Regions from separate parts of the Rossellomorea sp. ABR4_004 genome, predicted to be linked through region 3. Evidence: riboswitches for the same ligand, from Rfam matches in the RefSeq annotation. Region 3 holds a riboswitch; each other region holds the start of a gene.
What was found. A riboswitch is a leader RNA that binds a small molecule or an ion and turns the genes downstream of it on or off. The one in region 3 is predicted to bind cobalamin.

Region 1 (4,198 bases), on a different contig from region 3:
GGACGACCAAGATTTTTTAAGTATCCATTTTCTTCGTCTGCATCTCTTATGTCAGTTAACCCGAGTGACGTAATTTTGAAGCCCATGAGATCCAGCTGCTTCTGGGCAATTTCTGATACGTCTGCGTTAAATTTTTCACGGTTGCTGTTAATGTCTTCAACAGTCATTTTTGAAAGTATCGCACGAAGATTACTTCCCAGTACCTCGATGATTTCATCTTCAATTTCTTTTTGATCCTTACCAAGGAACTGCTCGGCATAGTTCGCAATCCCGTTTAATGTATCGGCCACCTTCACCATTGCCACTGCGTCTGCAACGATCGGTACTCCGCCATTTGTGTATACTCTCGGTGTCGATAGCTTTAATTGGAAGGATGTAAGATTAACAGGTGTGGATGTTTGGAAACGTCTTAATCTGTACCCCCCACCTCTGATGATTTTCATTGAACGCCCTTCCTGGTCGGTGAAAATATTCGTTTCCTTCTCAGGATCCCCCAGTTTAGGTCCGGTAATGATCAGTGCCTGGTTCGATCTCGCTGTCCGATAACGAAATCTCATCCAGAAATAATAGGCAATTCCTGCAATCGCTGCGATAACCAGAACAGGAATAAGGAACATGAAAAATCCGATAATACTTAATGATCCTAGCATTCTGACAACCCCTCTCGACATTTTGTTTAAACCAGCATGAAATCTGATTTAATTTAAAATAAAAGTGCTAGCTACAATACTATCTACGGAAAAGATTACGAAAAGTTTCAATAAATTGGGCGAATTCCCTATTTTATATAAAAAAGCCTGAACCTGTAAATGGTTCAAGCATTCAAGCTATAAGAACAGTCCATGTACTGCCCCGAGTCCGGTAAAGATAACAAGATGATCTCCTATTGCGATAAAAAACATACGTTTTGACAGTAGTCCAAATAAAGTATTTTTCAAATAAACGAAAGTAATAAGCAGTCCAATGCTTCCACCAACCAAAGCTCCTCCAGCTATTCCACCTGCTCCGGTCTTTTGAACGAGAAATCCTACCAGGAACGAGCTGACAACTGCTACCAATACTGCAACTATGTACTTAATAGGGCCCGTTCCCCCTTGGTCTTTCTTCCCTAGTAGAATCGAATAATAAATTCCACCGTATACCATATACAACACTGCGCCAGCTAAAAGTGCGGGCAAATTCAGATCTAATACCATTCCTATTCCTCCATTAATTCGGTTCAATGGCTAAAGCGATCGCTTTAATCTTGCAACCAATTTCGAGAGTTCCCGCCACCTTGTCAATCACTACTAGTTCTACCGGGTTCCCCAGATACCTGTATCCACTTTGGGGCAGCCAATAACTATATAGCTCTGAATAGCACTCGATTAATCTGCCTCTTTCCTGATAGTCTACAGGTTCGTCGAATTCATACACCACATGCTTTCCACCACGAAAACAAAATACTTCTTCGTCATCTATTACGTAGTCCAGACCCTTGATTGCCATGCGGCATTCATACCTGCTTTTTTCAGGAGGGGTAATATAAGGATTGCTCTTTGGTATACCGAATATTAAAGGACTCTCCTCAAATAAACTTCTTGCATTTCCCCAACGATATAGGTCCTGCCAGGTTTCTGGAATGCCTTCGATATAGGAGCCCATATGATATCGATTGACGGTTGAACACTCTGGAAAATAAGCAATCTTCACTTTTGATAAATCCAGCCATTTAAACTCATTATAGGATTCTTCCTGATGGAATTCTTTCACTTTTGTGCTGAAAGGTTTAGATTTCTTGCTATTTAAATATTCACGTGGAAAGCGATCTAAGTAGGCACCTCCCCTCCAGCTTTTGGGGCTCGCTTTAAAGTAAGCATGAAAAGAATAGGTGAAATAGGATAACGATGAAAAACCACATATGAACGCAATTTGTGTGATAGGAAGCTGTGGCTCGTAAATGAGCATATGTGCTGCATTTTCCAAGCGCATTCTTTTCACATAACCTGCCGGTGTTTCACCGATCAACCCTTTAAACACCCGCTGAAAGTGATAAGGGGAATAGGTTGATACTTTGGCTAACTGTTCTAAGGATAAATCTTCGCTTAGATGTTGATCGATATACTCTACTACTTTATCGATTTGATTTCTTTGTATTTTGTCTTGTTGCATTTTTCAGACCTCACTACCTTTTTGAAGAGCACTTGTTTATAAATTTTACCATAATCCTTCTCCTCACTCACTAAGGGTTATGATAAAATATAAGCGTTCACAATTTAACCATTGCTCATTGGTGAAGATGACCTTTAGTTCATTTTCTTAAAAGGGAAGTTGGTGAAAGTCCAACGCGGTCCCGCCACTGTAAAGCTGAGAATTCGTATGGATCCACTGTTTCGAACTGAAATGGGAAGGAATACGAAATCGCTGACGCTGAGCCAGGAGACCTGCCAATTGAGAAGAACACAGAGTTCCTACGGGAGATAGGAGGGTGTTGCGCTAATGAGACGTCACAAGAGGAATCACAGTCCTCAGAACGTTTACCAGGAATAGCCGCATCTTCTTTTCAAAAGAAGATGCTTTTTTGTTTCATAATACAACAAGGGAGATGAGAAAATGGAACAAGCCTATTCAGTCGAACGTTCACGAACCATCCAAACAAAATTGGTATTGCCGCCTGACACCAATCATATGCAGACCATCTTTGGTGGAAAGGTTTTATCCTATATTGATGAGATTGCGGCCCTATCCGCCATGAAACATTCCAGTTCAGTCGTCGTCACGGCCTCGATTGACTCCGTCGACTTCTTATCATCCGCCACCGTCGGCGATGCTCTAAGCCTTGAGGCATACGTCACTTCTACAGGCAGGACATCAATGGAAGTGTATGTAAAGGTGTACTCTACGAATCTCGTAACGAGTGTCAAAACCCTTACAACGGAATCATTCCTGACTATGGTCGCCGTTGATGAAGATGGAAAACCGAAGCCGGTACCAAAGGTCATTCCTCAAACGGAAGAAGAAACGAGACTATTCAAAACGGCTCCGTTGCGGAAAGAGCATAGAAAGAATCGCGCGCTTATTTTATAAACAATATCTGAGTCACTGACTAACTCATATAACAATAATGCTCAGAGTTTTCTAAGCTCTGAGTGTTTTAAAAGAAATTATCTTCTAACTTTCAAATGAGAATTGGTACGCATTTGGAAAGATTATTCATATTGTGAAACTTCTTCCCCTTTTTGTCCGTATGAATAGTAACAGTAAAAAAAAGGAAGAGGGATAAAGTTGAAAAGAAATTTTGTCTTATTGGACTTGTTGATTTATGTAGCACTACCTCTTTTCGTATGGAACATAATGAGGGATTACATTGGAGATTACTATGCCATGCTCCTTTCCTCTGTTCCAGGAATCATCTATACGGTTTATCGATTTATCGAAATGAAGAAAGTAAATACGTTTGGCTTGTTCATTTTAGTCACATTGATTGTCGGTACTCTGATTGACGTACTGGCTGGTTCCTCCATCCAACTCCTATGGAATAATGTATACTATGCCGCTGCTTTAAGTCTTTTTTTCTTCATCACCATGTTGTTCAGAAAACCGATTTCCCTTTTCTTTGGACTTGACTTCGCAGAGCTTCAAGGATACGACCGGACCTTTAGTAAGCGACTCTACTACAAAAAGCCTCTCTTTCGAATCTTTCAAATAATCACCCTGTGTTTTGCCTTAAGAAGCGGGATTCTGGCAATTGTTAATGCATGGCTTATCCTGGAGTACGGGGTTGAAGCATTCGATAAAGGGATCATTCTCCGCCAAGCCTTCAGCTGGATCATGACCGGGATTACCGTGGCTGGTTTCATTTATATCGGGAAGATCATACAAGATTCTCCTCAATTGGTGAAAGAAGTGCAGACTGATTTGGATGAACAAGAGAGAAAATCAGTTTAGAAACGCAGATTCCATTGGATTTGGATGTTTTTGCCTTCAGACCTCCGTCTTGTCCCCCATCTATAGAACAAACAAAGATATTTCCCTATAATGATAAATAAACTGTTCACTCGGGGTGTACTATGATTGAAGGTAAATTAATTAAATTTCATCGAGAAGATTCAGGATTGACACAGGAACAGCTTGCTCAGGGTATCTGTTCCACCACACATCTTAGTAAAATCGAAAGAGGCATCACGGAGTATTCAAGTGAAATTACTGATTTACTTGC
Region 2 (4,198 bases), on a different contig from region 3:
TCATGTTATCATTTTCCTCCCAGTCAGCTATGGCAGCTTTCACATTCATCAAAATTTGATACAGATGTCGATCTTACATAGTAGGTCGTTTTCAATCCTGACTTCCATGCATCTAAATGAAGAGACAGCAACTCTATCGCCTTGATGTCATTCCGCACATACAAATTAAACGATATTCCTTGATCTATATGTCGCTGTCTTTTCTCATTCTGTTTAATACTCCAGTGTTGATCTACGTTATATGCCGTTTTGTAATACCAGGTCGTCTTTGGTGATAAATCAGGTGCTGTAACAGGAATCTTATAATCTTTCTTTTCTTCCGAGTACTCTAATCTGAATAAAGGATCAATACTTGCTGTAGAACCGGCTATGATCGAAGTGGAGGAATTTGGCGCAACGGCCATTAAATATCCGTTTCTGATTCCTCCTGAAGAAACATCATCCCTGAGCGAATCCCATCTCGATCCGGAATATCCTTTCTTTGAAAAATACTCTCCAGTCGACCAGTCGGACCCACTGAAATATGGATAGGAACCCTTTTCTATGGCTAATTCATGACTTGCTTTGATCGTGTAATAAGCAACATCCCCGTATAGTGAATCACAATATTCAACTGCTTCATCGCTCTCCCATTTCAAGCCTTTTAATGCAAGGAGGTGATGCCAGCCAAAGGTTCCTAATCCAATCCCTCTATAGCGCTTGTTTGTCAGTTGGGCTTGCAGGACTGGAAGTTTATTAATATCTATGACATTATCAAGTAATCTCACTCCTATGGACACGACTCTCTCCAACTCATCATCCATGATTGTTTTGGCTAAAGAAACAGATGCCAGATTACAGACGACATAATCACCTGGAGATTTATAGGTAATGATTTTCCCGTCCTTGATAACCTCTTCTTCCATGACGGTCGCACTCATATTCTGGGCGATTTCCGTACATAAATTACTACAGTAGATCATCCCCTTATGCCCATTGGCATTTAGCCGATTGACTGTATCACGGTAAAACATATATGGCGTTCCCGTTTCGAGCTGGGAAATCATGATCCGCTTAAAAATTTCAATTGCTGGAACCTTTTCCCTGGAAAGATCAGGACATTCTACGCACTCCCAATACTTATCCCTGAACGAACCTTCTCCATCATACTCATCATAGTAATCTTCCAGGGAATACCCCATTACCATCTTCACTTCATGAGGATCAAATAAATACCAATCCCCTCTATTTTCCACTTGTTCCATAAATAAATCCGGTAAGCTGACCCCAGTGAAAAGATCATGAGTTCGCTGCCTTTCATCTCCATTGTTCAAACGTGTATCTAGGAAAGGAAATATATCCTTATGCCATACATCCAAATAAACAGCGATCGCTCCTTGACGTTGACCTAATTGGTCAACGGATACGGCTGTGTTATTTAATTGCTTCATCCATGGGATAACACCTGAACTTACTCCCTTGAAGCCCTTAATATTACTTCCCCTGCTCCGGACCTTCCCCAGGTAGATTCCGAGACCTCCACCGTTTTTACTTAGTGTGGAAACATCTGTATTGCTGTCATAAATACTTCTTAAATCATCGGCTACCGTATCAATAAAACAGCTCGACAGCTGACCATGGCTTTTGCCGGCGTTGGCAAACGTAGGAGTTGCAACCGTCATATACAAATTAGACAGGGCCCAATAAGCTTCTTCAATAAGCGACAGTCGTTTATCACGGGGTTCGTTCATAAAGAGTGTCATGGCAATGATCAGAAATCGCTCCTGAGGTAATTCAAGGATTTCCCCATCATGGGACTTAGTTAAATACCGCTCAGACAATGTGACGATTCCTATGTACGTAAACAGATGGTCTTTAGATGCGTCCATGATCCTCCCCAAAGAGTCAATTTCATCTTTGCTATATGATTCCAATAGTGCGGGCGTATATAGCTTCCTATCAGTCAATTCTTGAATTAATTCATAAAAGGAACTGTATAGCACGCTTTCCTCAACTCTCCTTGAATAGGCGATCGTACGATAGAGTTTCATTAAATATAATTCTGCAGCCACATACGTCCAATCAGGTTCATGTGCAGAGATTCGCTCGACTGCCGCGAGTATCATGAAATGATAAAGCTTTTCTTTGCTCAATTCAGATTGACCTTCTACATACTTAAAAGTCTTTTCATCGAATTCTTGAAAATGTAGTTGTTGAAAGCGACTGTGGAGATTTGTAAGAATCGCTTTTGCTTCCATCGTGATCCTTTGATCCTGCGATACGATTGACATCATTATTCCTCCCAAATTTATACAGTGTGGGAAGGATTCAAAAAAAGCCCATCCTTCTATGCGGATGGGCTTTATGTACGAAAGATATATGAATAGAAAATGCCTATTCCAATCCTCGCTTTATCCTCCCAATTCCCGAAGAAGATAACACGTGATAAACAAGGTAGGTCTCCTGACTCGTGCTTCACCCTACTCTAAGGCCTTCCCATCGTATATGACAGTGGCAGTTCCTTATTTCGTCAGCACTTACAGTTGCGGGGACAGTTCCGGATTCACACCGGATTCCCTTTTAAGTCCATTCAGACACCTTATTCACAGGTTATAATCAATATATAGTTTAATTAATCAAACAGAACACAAAATGTTGTGTTCTGTTTCATCATAAACGATTAAAAATGAATTTACAAGTGAAACTATTTATTTTGTTTAGATGTTGAAATCTGTTAATAGTATCACTCTATTACCCTTTTAAAGTCAAGAGATCTAACATGTTGAACGTATGGAAGGAAACCCCTCCCTTTGAAATATGCTTATAATTATTATTTTCCATGAAAAGTATAGTAGAAGATTGAATACTGCCTTCAAAAGGACACTAGTCAGCTGACACCTTCCTAAATGTTAGTTGAAGAAAATATAGCCAGTCTCTATAATTCAAATAGAAGGTTGTTTGACAGTATTCTTTGGTCCCCAATATTTTTTTATAGGCTGTTTAAATGGAGGAAAAAATCTCGATTTAAACAGCCTCTTTTTTAGCAACCAGGTCCAAGTCTTCTTACATTTTCATTTCTGCCCTGCAGTTGACGGACAGATGTAATCGCATACATTATAGTGAAAGAGGGACTATATTAGTAATGCACTGTATTTCAACCTCATTACAATCTATATTTTTCAGCTTAAATACTTTCTTTTTACGGGCTTTTCCTTTAAAATGCGCATTAAGTGATTTTTTTCGAAATCACACCTTACTTCTGAAAGGAGTCTATTATGAAAAAATTATTAACGACTTTACTATTGACATTATTAACGATTGGACTAGCCGCTTGCGGTTCGAATGAGGAGAGCCAAAAACAAGCTGACGATAAAGCGAAAACAGAAGAAAAAAGTGATGGACAGGCTCAGGAAGAACAAGCGAAGCAAATGGAAGAAATGCAGAAAAAAATGGATGAACAAAAGATTGAAAAAGATAAAATCGTTGCCATTGTAAACGACGAAAAAATTAAAGGTGAAGATTTCAATAACGTATTGACTCAATCACAAATGCAATATCAACAGATGGGGCAAGACCCAACAAGTAAAGATGCAGCAAAGAAAATCAAGGAACAAACAATTGATAGCCTGGTTGGACAAACACTCCTAATGCAGCAAGCTGATCAAAAAGGATATAAGGCATCAGAAGATGAAATCAATAAGCAACTGGAAGAAGTTAAAAAGCAGTACGGTGATGAAAAGAAGTTTGAAGATGCAATGAAAAAAGCCGGATTCACGATGGATGAGTTAAAAACTCAAATCGCTGAAAACATCAAATACACAAACTACGTTGAGAAAGAAATCAAAGTAGAAGAAGTCTCTGAAGATGAAATGAAGAAATTTTACGATCAGTACGCAAGTCAGCAAGGTCAGGGTGAATCAAAGGAAGCACCAAAATTTGAAGAAGTTAAACCTCAAATCAAGACTCAATTAGAACAACAGAAAAAACAAGAAAAGCTTGTTCAACATGTAGAAGATTTAAAGAAAAATGCAAAAGTTGATATTAAAATCTAAAGCTCCACCAAAGAAAGCCACCTGCAGATCGGTGGCTTTCTTATTTTCTATCCCCAATGTTTTAGTCTGCTCACAAAGGGTATGGTACAACAACGAATCATTAAGGGAGGATGATAGATAATGACGAAGAGGACCAATGACAATCCTGAACAAATCAATAGAGATCA
Region 3 (4,198 bases):
TGTTGGAGGAACTCGATGTAGAGATTCGCTTAAATTGTGAAGTTGAGGATATCCTTACCACTGGCAGCCGTGCAGAAGGAATACGTACGAAAATAGGAGAAGAGCTGATGGCGGACATCGTGGTATCAAATTTAGAGGCGATTCCTTGCTATAAATCTCTTTTGGCTGATTATCATGAGTCTCCTAAGGAAGTCGGGGAACTAAGCAAGTATGCCCCTACCGTTTCAGGGTTGGTTCTGCTGCTAGGGGTAGACCGTAAATATGATCATCTTGCTCACCATAACTTCTTTTTCAGTAAGGATCCAAAAAAAGAATTCAGGCAAATTTTTGATGAGAATAAGCTGGCTGATGATCCGACGATTTATATTGGGATCTCGTCGAAATCGGATCCCACACAAGCTCCTGAAGGAAAAGAAAACCTGTTTGTGTTGACACACGTGCCACCATTAAAAGAGGGCGAGGATTGGACTCAATACAAAGAGTCTTATCGACTCAAAGTACTGGATAAGCTGGAGAAAATGGGTGTAACCAATTTAAGGGAACATATTGAATATGAATATACCTTCACCCCTAACGACCTTCAAACCCTTTATGGGGCGAATAGCGGATCGATCTATGGTACTGTCACAGACCGAAAGCTTAACGGAGGCTTCAAGATTCCAAATAAGAGCAGAGTGCTCTCAAATATGTACTTTGTGGGAGGTTCAACCCATCCAGGTGGAGGCGTGCCGATGGTCACGCTTTCAGGACAACTGACGGCGGAACTGATCATTAATGAGCAAGTGAAGGTGAATCGATTCATTGGTTAATATGAAAAGGTGAAGGTTAAATTTAGATAATCTTCACCTTTTTGTTTTTACTGCTTTTCTGAAGAATGATTATCTACCGTATCCGAGTTATTTACATTCTCTTCATCTTCATCAGGATAGGGGTCAAAGAAATTGACGACTTTCCCTGGACCTTCAAACCCGATTACCTGCTCTTTGTCTTCTGTATTTTTCTCATTTTTCTTCATACAAAAACTCCTTCCTGCCATTAGTTTGGCGAAAGGAGTATTTTTTCATCCCACTATTCAGTTCTTCCAATGATTATTTATGAATTGATCGCGTCCTGATTTTGCCCGGTCTTGTTTATATTCATCCGGATTTTTTTTGTAGAATTTTTGATGGTATTCTTCTGCCGGATAGAAAGTGGAGGCAGGAAGAATGTTTGTGACGATAGGCTTATTGAATCGTCCACTGTCAACGATATCATTCTTCGTTTTTTCAGCTAATTGTTTTTGGTGTTCATTATGATAGAAAATAGCTGTGCGGTACTGATCCCCTCGGTCATGGAATTGTCCGCCATCATCGGTTGGATCAATCTGAGGCCAGTATAGCTCTAATAATCTTTCATATGGGAATAAATCAGGATTAAATGTGATTTGAACAGCTTCGTAATGTCCACTGTTTCCTGCTTTTATTTCTTGATAAGTTGGATTTTCAAGGTGGCCCCCTGAATAACCTGACACGACATCAATAATTCCCGGTAATTCATCAAATGGCTTTACCATACACCAAAAACAACCACCTGCAAAGGTAGCGATTTCTTTTTTTTCATTCATTGCTGAACCTCCTGTACCATATGTGCTTCTCTAAAGCAGTAAAGCGATTGCTTGAAACAGATTTTATCACGAAAGAATGGAGGGGACAATCTTTCAGCTCAATAGGTTGCACCGTAAAATGTTTTGAAAAGAAGTATTTCAGCTATTTCCAGCAAAGTTTTTAAATTTCATTCACTATCCGTAGAATCTTGTGTATAATTCTGTTGAACGGAATAATTACATATGACATGAGATCAGGTGAAGCGGAAGTGACGATACTTCTTTGCTTCATAATAGGGAAGTTGGTGTAATTCCAACGCGGTCCCGCCACTGTAAATGGAAGTGAGCTGTATGAATGCCACTGTATCAATGGGTATGGGAAGGTGCAGCAAACAATAACCATGAGCCAGGAGACCTGCCTGATTTCTTTCGCACCACATCTACGCGGATAGAAAGGTGTAAAGTGCATGTTTAATGGTATAAAGCCTTTTATGCATCTTACACAGCATCTCTAGTCCTACTGGAGATGTTTTTTTGTCTGGGAATAAGTTCATTTACAGGAGGAAAACGTATGAAACACACATTCAAAATCATTCTTGTACTAATAGTATCTCTAGGACTCCTTTCAGCTTGCGGTACTGACGGTGAAAGTGTAGAAAAGAATAAAAATAGCGGGGAAACAAGTCAGGGACAATCTGCTTTTCCTTTGTCAGTAAACGACGCCTTGAATAATAAAGTCACGCTGGATGAGCAACCTAAGCATATTGTTTCATTGATTCCAAGTAACACAGAAATTTTATTCGAGTTAGGGTTGAATAAGGAAATTGTAGGGGTTTCAGATTTTGATAATTACCCAAAAGAAGCGGCGGACAAAGAAAAAATAGGTGGAATGGAATTTAACGTTGAGAAGATTATCGGTCTGAATCCGGATTTAGTTCTTGCTCATGAGTCCACTGCTGTGTCGGCAGAAGAAGGGTTAGAACAGCTTCGAAGTGCAGGGGTAAAGATATATATCGTACGTGATGCCAATAGCTTTGAAGAAGTGTACACCACGATGAAAAACATCGGCACATTGGTCGGCAAGGAAGATGAAGCTGAATCCGTCATTTCTGAGATGAAAGCAGATCTAGAATCCATTAAGGAAAAAGTCAGTGGAGTAACTGAAAAGAAAAAAGTGTATGTAGAGGTTTCACCTTCTCCTGACATATATTCGACAGGGAAAAATACTTTCATTGATCAAATGATATCGCTTGTAAATGCTGAGAATGTAATGAGTGAACAGGACGGATGGGTTCAGGTTAACCAAGAGGCAGTCATCGCTTCCAATCCGGACGTCATCATTACAACCTATGGTTTTTATAGTGAAAATCCTAAGGAACAAGTGATGGGCCGAGAAGGTTGGAAAGATGTAACCGCTGTAAAAAATGAAGATGTCCATGACGTACATTCAGATCTAGTCACACGTACCGGTCCGAGATTAGTTGAAGGAGTAGAGGAAATTGCAAAGTCGATCTATCCGGAGTTATTTGCAGAATAAAATATGGATAACATACGGGTTGGCTGTAACGTTTTTACTTTTCGCTCTCTTTACAGGCATCTCGATCGGAACCGTCTCTGTCCCACCGATGGATATTCTGTTCATCGTTGGAGCTAAATGGTTTGGATTCCCTATACCGGGAGAAATTGATCCAATGTTTGCAAATATCGTGTACTCCATAAGATTGCCCAGAGTATTACTGGCATTATTGGTTGGCAGCTCCCTGGCAATTGCAGGAGCTTCTTTTCAAGGACTATTGCGCAACCCGCTGGCTGATCCATATACATTGGGTGTGTCTTCAGGAGCATCGGTCGGAGCTGTTCTTACGTTGTTCTTTAATTGGAGCATTCCGTTCATTGGGAAGTTTACGCTTCCCTTTCTCAGTATTCTTTGTTCGATTATAACCGTCTTCCTCGTATTATGGTTTGCACAGAAGGTTGAAAGAACTATGAAGGTTGAAACCATCATATTGACTGGAATTATTTTCAGCTCTTTTTTAGGTTCCTTTATATCCTTAATGATTGCCCTAACGGGAGAGGAATTAAGACAGATCATCGGTTGGCTTCTTGGAAGCGTGTCCATGAGAGGGTGGGATTACATTACGATAATATTCCCCTTTTTCTTAATTGGAGTGATCGTTTTGTTCCTCAATGGCAAGGAACTGAATGGCATGAGCTTTGGTGAAGAACAAGCCCATCACATCGGAATATCCGTACAAAAAAGAAAACTCCTTATCTTAATTGCTGGAAGTATCCTGACGGGAGCGGCTGTCGCCGTATCAGGTACAATTGGATTCGTGGGGCTCGTAATTCCTCATTTTCTAAGAAGGATAGTAGGGCATGACCATAGACACTTACTTCCTTTGTCCATCATTGTTGGGGGAGGCTTTCTCGTGTTGGCTGATCTCATTTCAAGAACCATCATTGCACCAACCGAGCTTCCGATTGGAGTGATAACAGCTCTTATTGGTGCCCCGATGTTCGCTTATATTCTCCTGAAGAAAAGAGGGATTTCATCATGATAGATGTAAACGGTGTTACAGTAGGATATAACGATAAAATAATCGTGGAAGACATGAA
Region 4 (4,198 bases), on a different contig from region 3:
TTAATGGATATGAGACTTTCCCATCATGACATGTTCCACCATTTTAAAAGCGTAGAGTCACCTATTTTTTTCACAGATTACGAGAATTTATTCGGAACCCTTCATACCTTTTCATATTCCTATCAACATTCAAGGATCCTCACAACCATTGCCAGGAGCAGTCAGGTCCTGGACATAAACTTCCGGGATTGGGTGAATGGAGAAGGCATTCTTGAGGGGAGTTTAAATGGTTTTATTCAGGAGGGTTAGGAATCGGGAATTGTAATTTATAGGGGGCAATTAGAACATAAGTAATGGCCCCTTTTTTACTTAGGGGGCCATCATTGGTTGAACCAGCTATTCATTGATTTGTTGTTGCACCTGTTGGATTTTTTGTTGTGCTTTTTCAAGTTCCCTTTGAGCAAAGTGACACGCTTCTGATTCCATGCTATTTGAATTTACTTGTTTTAAATGAAGATGTGCTTTATGGATAATATCTTGTGCTTCTTGTAATTCGCTTTTAACGTTCATAGCCGTTCATCTCCTCACTAAATGATTCACCATTATCATGTGCAAGTCTTCAATGAATTACTCACCGAAATAAAAAAGAGAGAATGCCGCTGCCAAAGTCAGCAAGAACATTCTCCCCTTTTCATTATCTAGAAACCAATGGCTTATTTATATCCAATCAATTTTTTATACTGTTACATCCTTTTCCTCGTGATCTTTACGGATCTGATTTAACTCCTCCGTCAACCGCAGGAATTCCTCTTTGTTTCGATCACGTAATGATTGGTCGATTTTCTGTTCGAGTTGCTCTTTCCGGAATGTTAGCAGGGCCTTGTCCAAAATCATTTCTGCAAAAAGAGAGTCTATGCCGGGTACCTCGGACTGTGGTGAATTTAGCAAGTACTTCTTCATGAAAAATCAACTCCTTGACCTTTTTTCTATTATACTAACCATTATCTCAATATTCAAACATTTTAATTAAAAAAATTAAATTTAATTGAAGGGAAGGTAGTTGGAATCCAGTTTCATTGGATGGATAATAATACAAATAATAAAATAGTTTGTAATTTTTAGAAATATTTGATATGTTTGATTGGAAAACTGAATACGTGTAGAAGCAGGTGTAGAGGGATATGACGATCCTCTACTTAATAGGGAAGTTCGGTTAGAGTCCGACGCTGTCCCGCAACTGTAATTGGGAGCGATTCGAAAAAGCCACTGTCTTTAGAAATGTGAAGATGGGAAGGTTCGGAGAGTGATGATCATAAGTCAGGAGACCTGCCTGTTTCAGCACACATCAATACCTACGAGGATAGGGGGTGTTAAGTGCGAACGAGTGATCAACATTTTTTGTTTTGGCTTTTTGGGGGAGCAGAAAATGTTTATTTAAGCATCAGTTCGATCTTAACAACTTCTTTTTAGAAGTTGTTTTTTTATTGTCCATGAATAAACAAGACGGATTCGAGGTGAACTTCTTTGTATGGAACAGTTGAGTATTTTACCGATTACTTCAAAACGTGCATTATGAACAACTTCAGTGGAGAAAAGTCACTTATGCTTCCTTCGAATTATCAGCGATTGACAGAAGAAATCATGATGCGGATAGAAAAAAGTGAAGAAAAAGAAGTTTGTCTGAGTAATCTTGAAAGGGCTTACAACAAAATAAATGATGAGTTATTTGGAGATAGGAGGATGAGATGATTGGAAGCTAAAGAAAAATTTTTCCCGGGACTTGATGGTGTTGTTGCGGCAGAAACAAAGATCTCGTTTTTAGATACGGTACAAAGTGAAATTGTCATCCAGGGTTATGACCTTATTAAACTATCACAATCTAAAGAGTATATGGATATTGTCCATTTACTTCTGGAAGAGAGATTGCCGGATTCTGCAGAGAAAGAAGCGGTGGAAAAGGTGTTGAAAGGTGAATATGAAATACCTGGGGAACTGCTTGAAATATTCAAACAGCTTCCGGGAAATACACATCCCATGGATGGTCTTAGAACAGGAATTTCAGCACTTGCAGGACATGACAACAAACTCGATGATCGTTCATTACCCGTGAATAAAGAGAGGGCTTATCAACTTCTTGGAATGGTGCCCAACGTTGTAGCGAATAGCTATCGGATCATTCAGCAAATGGAGCCGATCCGTCCAAACGAAAATCTATCATACAGTGCAAATTTCTTTTACATGATCACTGGGCGAGTCCCTTCTCACCTGGAAGAAAAGATATTTGACCGTTCTTTAGTCCTTTATAGTGAGCATGAAATGCCGAATTCCACTTTCACGGCGAGGGTGATCGCGTCTACTCATTCTGATTTATACGGTGCTTTAACTGGTGCGGTGGCTTCCTTGAAAGGGAATCTTCACGGAGGGGCGAATGAAGCGGTTATGTACATGCTAAATGAAGCAGGCAGTGTGGCAGCATTTGAGGAGTTGCTCGAAATGAAAATGATGAAAAAAGAAAAGATCATGGGATTTGGGCATCGCGTGTATATGAAGAAGATGGACCCGCGGGCATTAATGATGAAGGAAGCGTTAAAAGAACTATGTGATGTAAAAGGCGACCACCTTTTATATGAAATGTGTGAAGCTGGTGAGAGAGTAATGGAGAGAGAGAAAGGGATCTATCCGAATCTTGATTATTATGCAGCTCCGGTCTATTGGATGTTGGGGATACCTATTCCACTATATACTCCAATCTTCTTTAGTGCCAGAACAGTCGGACTTTGTGCGCATGTGATTGAGCAGCACGGCAATAATCGACTCTTCCGTCCGCGAGTACATTATACAGGCGAGCGACGTGTATTTAATTAAACAACTGGGGAGTTGTAACGTCGCTCGCCTAATAGCAAATGGATATTTTGGCGAATACCCATTTATATCATAAATAACTTTTAACAGAAAAGGAAGGTATCTCATGCTGAAAACGAACGAAACGACGAAAACCGATGTGTTATTGGAAGAAATAGCTGATTATGTATTAGATAAAGATATCACAAGTACGGAAGCATATGAAACGGCACGCTATGTATTGTTTGATACGATTGGATGCGGAATTCTCGCTCTGAAATATCCGGAATGCACGAAGCTTCTGGGACCTGTCGTACCCGGGACAATTGTACCGAATGGGACTCGAGTGCCAGGTACATCGTTCGTCCTTGATCCTGTGAAAGGGGCATTCAACATTGGGTGCATGATCCGCTGGCTGGATTACAACGATACGTGGCTCGCTGCTGAGTGGGGACATCCATCTGACAACCTTGGAGGCATTCTGGCTGTAGCGGATTATGTAAGCCGGGTAAGGATTTCGGAAGGGAAAGAACCCTTACAAGTTCGGGATGTGCTAGAAATGATGATCAAGGCCCACGAGATTCAGGGAGTACTGGCCTTGGAAAATAGCTTGAATCGTGTAGGGCTCGACCATGTTCTATTTGTGAAAATTGCAACGACAGCTGTTGTAACGAAGATGTTGGGTGGATCTCGTCAGGAAATCATAAATGCGTTATCGAATGCATGGATTGACAATTCAAGCTTGCGAACATACCGACATGCTCCAAATACAGGCTCGCGTAAATCCTGGGCTGCAGGAGACGCAACAAGCAGGGGCGTTCACTTGGCAATGATGGCTGTAAAAGGTGAGATGGGCTATCCAACCGGACTTTCAGCGCCTGGATGGGGATTCCAGGATATACTCTTCAATAAAAAAGAATTGGTACTGGGCCGTCCGCTTGAATCGTATGTTATGGAAAACATACTGTTCAAAGTATCTTATCCGGCAGAATTCCATGCACAGACAGCAGCTGAGTGTGCGGTAAAGCTCCACCCAACAGTGATTAACCGACTTGATGAAATCGATGAAATCAGGATCATGACCCATGAATCAGCTATACGCATCATTGATAAAACAGGTCCTCTTCATAATCCGGCGGATCGCGATCATTGTTTGCAGTACATCACAGCCATCGGATTGCTCAAAGGCGATATCAGAGCGGAAGATTATGAAAATGAAACAGCCCTGGATCCAAGAATCGATTCCTTGCGTGAAAAGATGACCGTGGTAGAAAACAAACAATACAGTGAAGACTACCTTGATCCGAGCAAGCGCTCAATCGCAAACAGTGTACAAATTCATTTCACAGATGGATCCGTTACCGAAAATGTAGAATTAGAGTTTCCATTAGGGCACCGGTTCAGAAGAGATGAAGCG

Region 1: it holds a riboswitch for cobalamin, as region 3 does, so the genes downstream of both, ACXAF2_RS13720 (acyl-CoA thioesterase) here and ACXAF2_RS01400 (ABC transporter substrate-binding protein) in region 3, are expected to answer to the same signal.
Region 2: it holds a riboswitch for cobalamin, as region 3 does, so the genes downstream of both, ACXAF2_RS19770 (ribonucleoside-diphosphate reductase subunit alpha) here and ACXAF2_RS01400 (ABC transporter substrate-binding protein) in region 3, are expected to answer to the same signal.
Region 4: it holds a riboswitch for cobalamin, as region 3 does, so the genes downstream of both, ACXAF2_RS15075 (hypothetical protein) here and ACXAF2_RS01400 (ABC transporter substrate-binding protein) in region 3, are expected to answer to the same signal.

The regions. Positions count from the first base shown of each region.
Region 1 covers NZ_JBSWVM010000002.1:160,351-164,548, forward strand. Annotated here, with positions in the region: gene ACXAF2_RS13705 (flotillin family protein) at 1-650, opposite strand, end outside; gene ACXAF2_RS13710 (DUF1761 family protein) at 828-1,196, opposite strand; gene ACXAF2_RS13715 (AraC family transcriptional regulator) at 1,210-2,151, opposite strand; cobalamin riboswitch at 2,254-2,445, shown strand; gene ACXAF2_RS13720 (acyl-CoA thioesterase) at 2,593-3,066, shown strand; gene ACXAF2_RS13725 (VC0807 family protein) at 3,265-3,927, shown strand; gene ACXAF2_RS13730 (helix-turn-helix domain-containing protein) at 4,050-4,198, shown strand, end outside.
Region 2 covers NZ_JBSWVM010000003.1:555,751-559,948, forward strand. Annotated here, with positions in the region: gene ACXAF2_RS19765 (ribonucleotide-diphosphate reductase subunit beta) at 1-4, opposite strand, end outside; gene ACXAF2_RS19770 (ribonucleoside-diphosphate reductase subunit alpha) at 24-2,270, opposite strand; cobalamin riboswitch at 2,416-2,596, opposite strand; gene ACXAF2_RS19775 (SurA N-terminal domain-containing protein) at 3,255-4,031, shown strand; gene ACXAF2_RS19780 (hypothetical protein) at 4,152-4,198, shown strand, end outside.
Region 3 covers NZ_JBSWVM010000001.1:245,515-249,712, reverse strand. Annotated here, with positions in the region: gene ACXAF2_RS01415 (phytoene desaturase family protein) at 1-809, shown strand, start outside; gene ACXAF2_RS01410 (hypothetical protein) at 857-1,015, opposite strand; gene msrA (peptide-methionine (S)-S-oxide reductase MsrA) at 1,073-1,603, opposite strand; cobalamin riboswitch at 1,822-2,019, shown strand; gene ACXAF2_RS01400 (ABC transporter substrate-binding protein) at 2,154-3,119, shown strand; gene ACXAF2_RS01395 (FecCD family ABC transporter permease) at 3,082-4,140, shown strand; gene ACXAF2_RS01390 (adenosylcobinamide amidohydrolase) at 4,137-4,198, shown strand, end outside.
Region 4 covers NZ_JBSWVM010000002.1:444,874-449,071, reverse strand. Annotated here, with positions in the region: gene ACXAF2_RS15090 (C45 family autoproteolytic acyltransferase/hydolase) at 1-249, shown strand, start outside; gene ACXAF2_RS15085 (hypothetical protein) at 337-510, opposite strand; gene ACXAF2_RS15080 (IDEAL domain-containing protein) at 676-900, opposite strand; cobalamin riboswitch at 1,091-1,288, shown strand; gene ACXAF2_RS15075 (hypothetical protein) at 1,465-1,689, shown strand; gene mmgD (citrate synthase) at 1,690-2,805, shown strand; gene prpD (2-methylcitrate dehydratase) at 2,909-4,198, shown strand, end outside.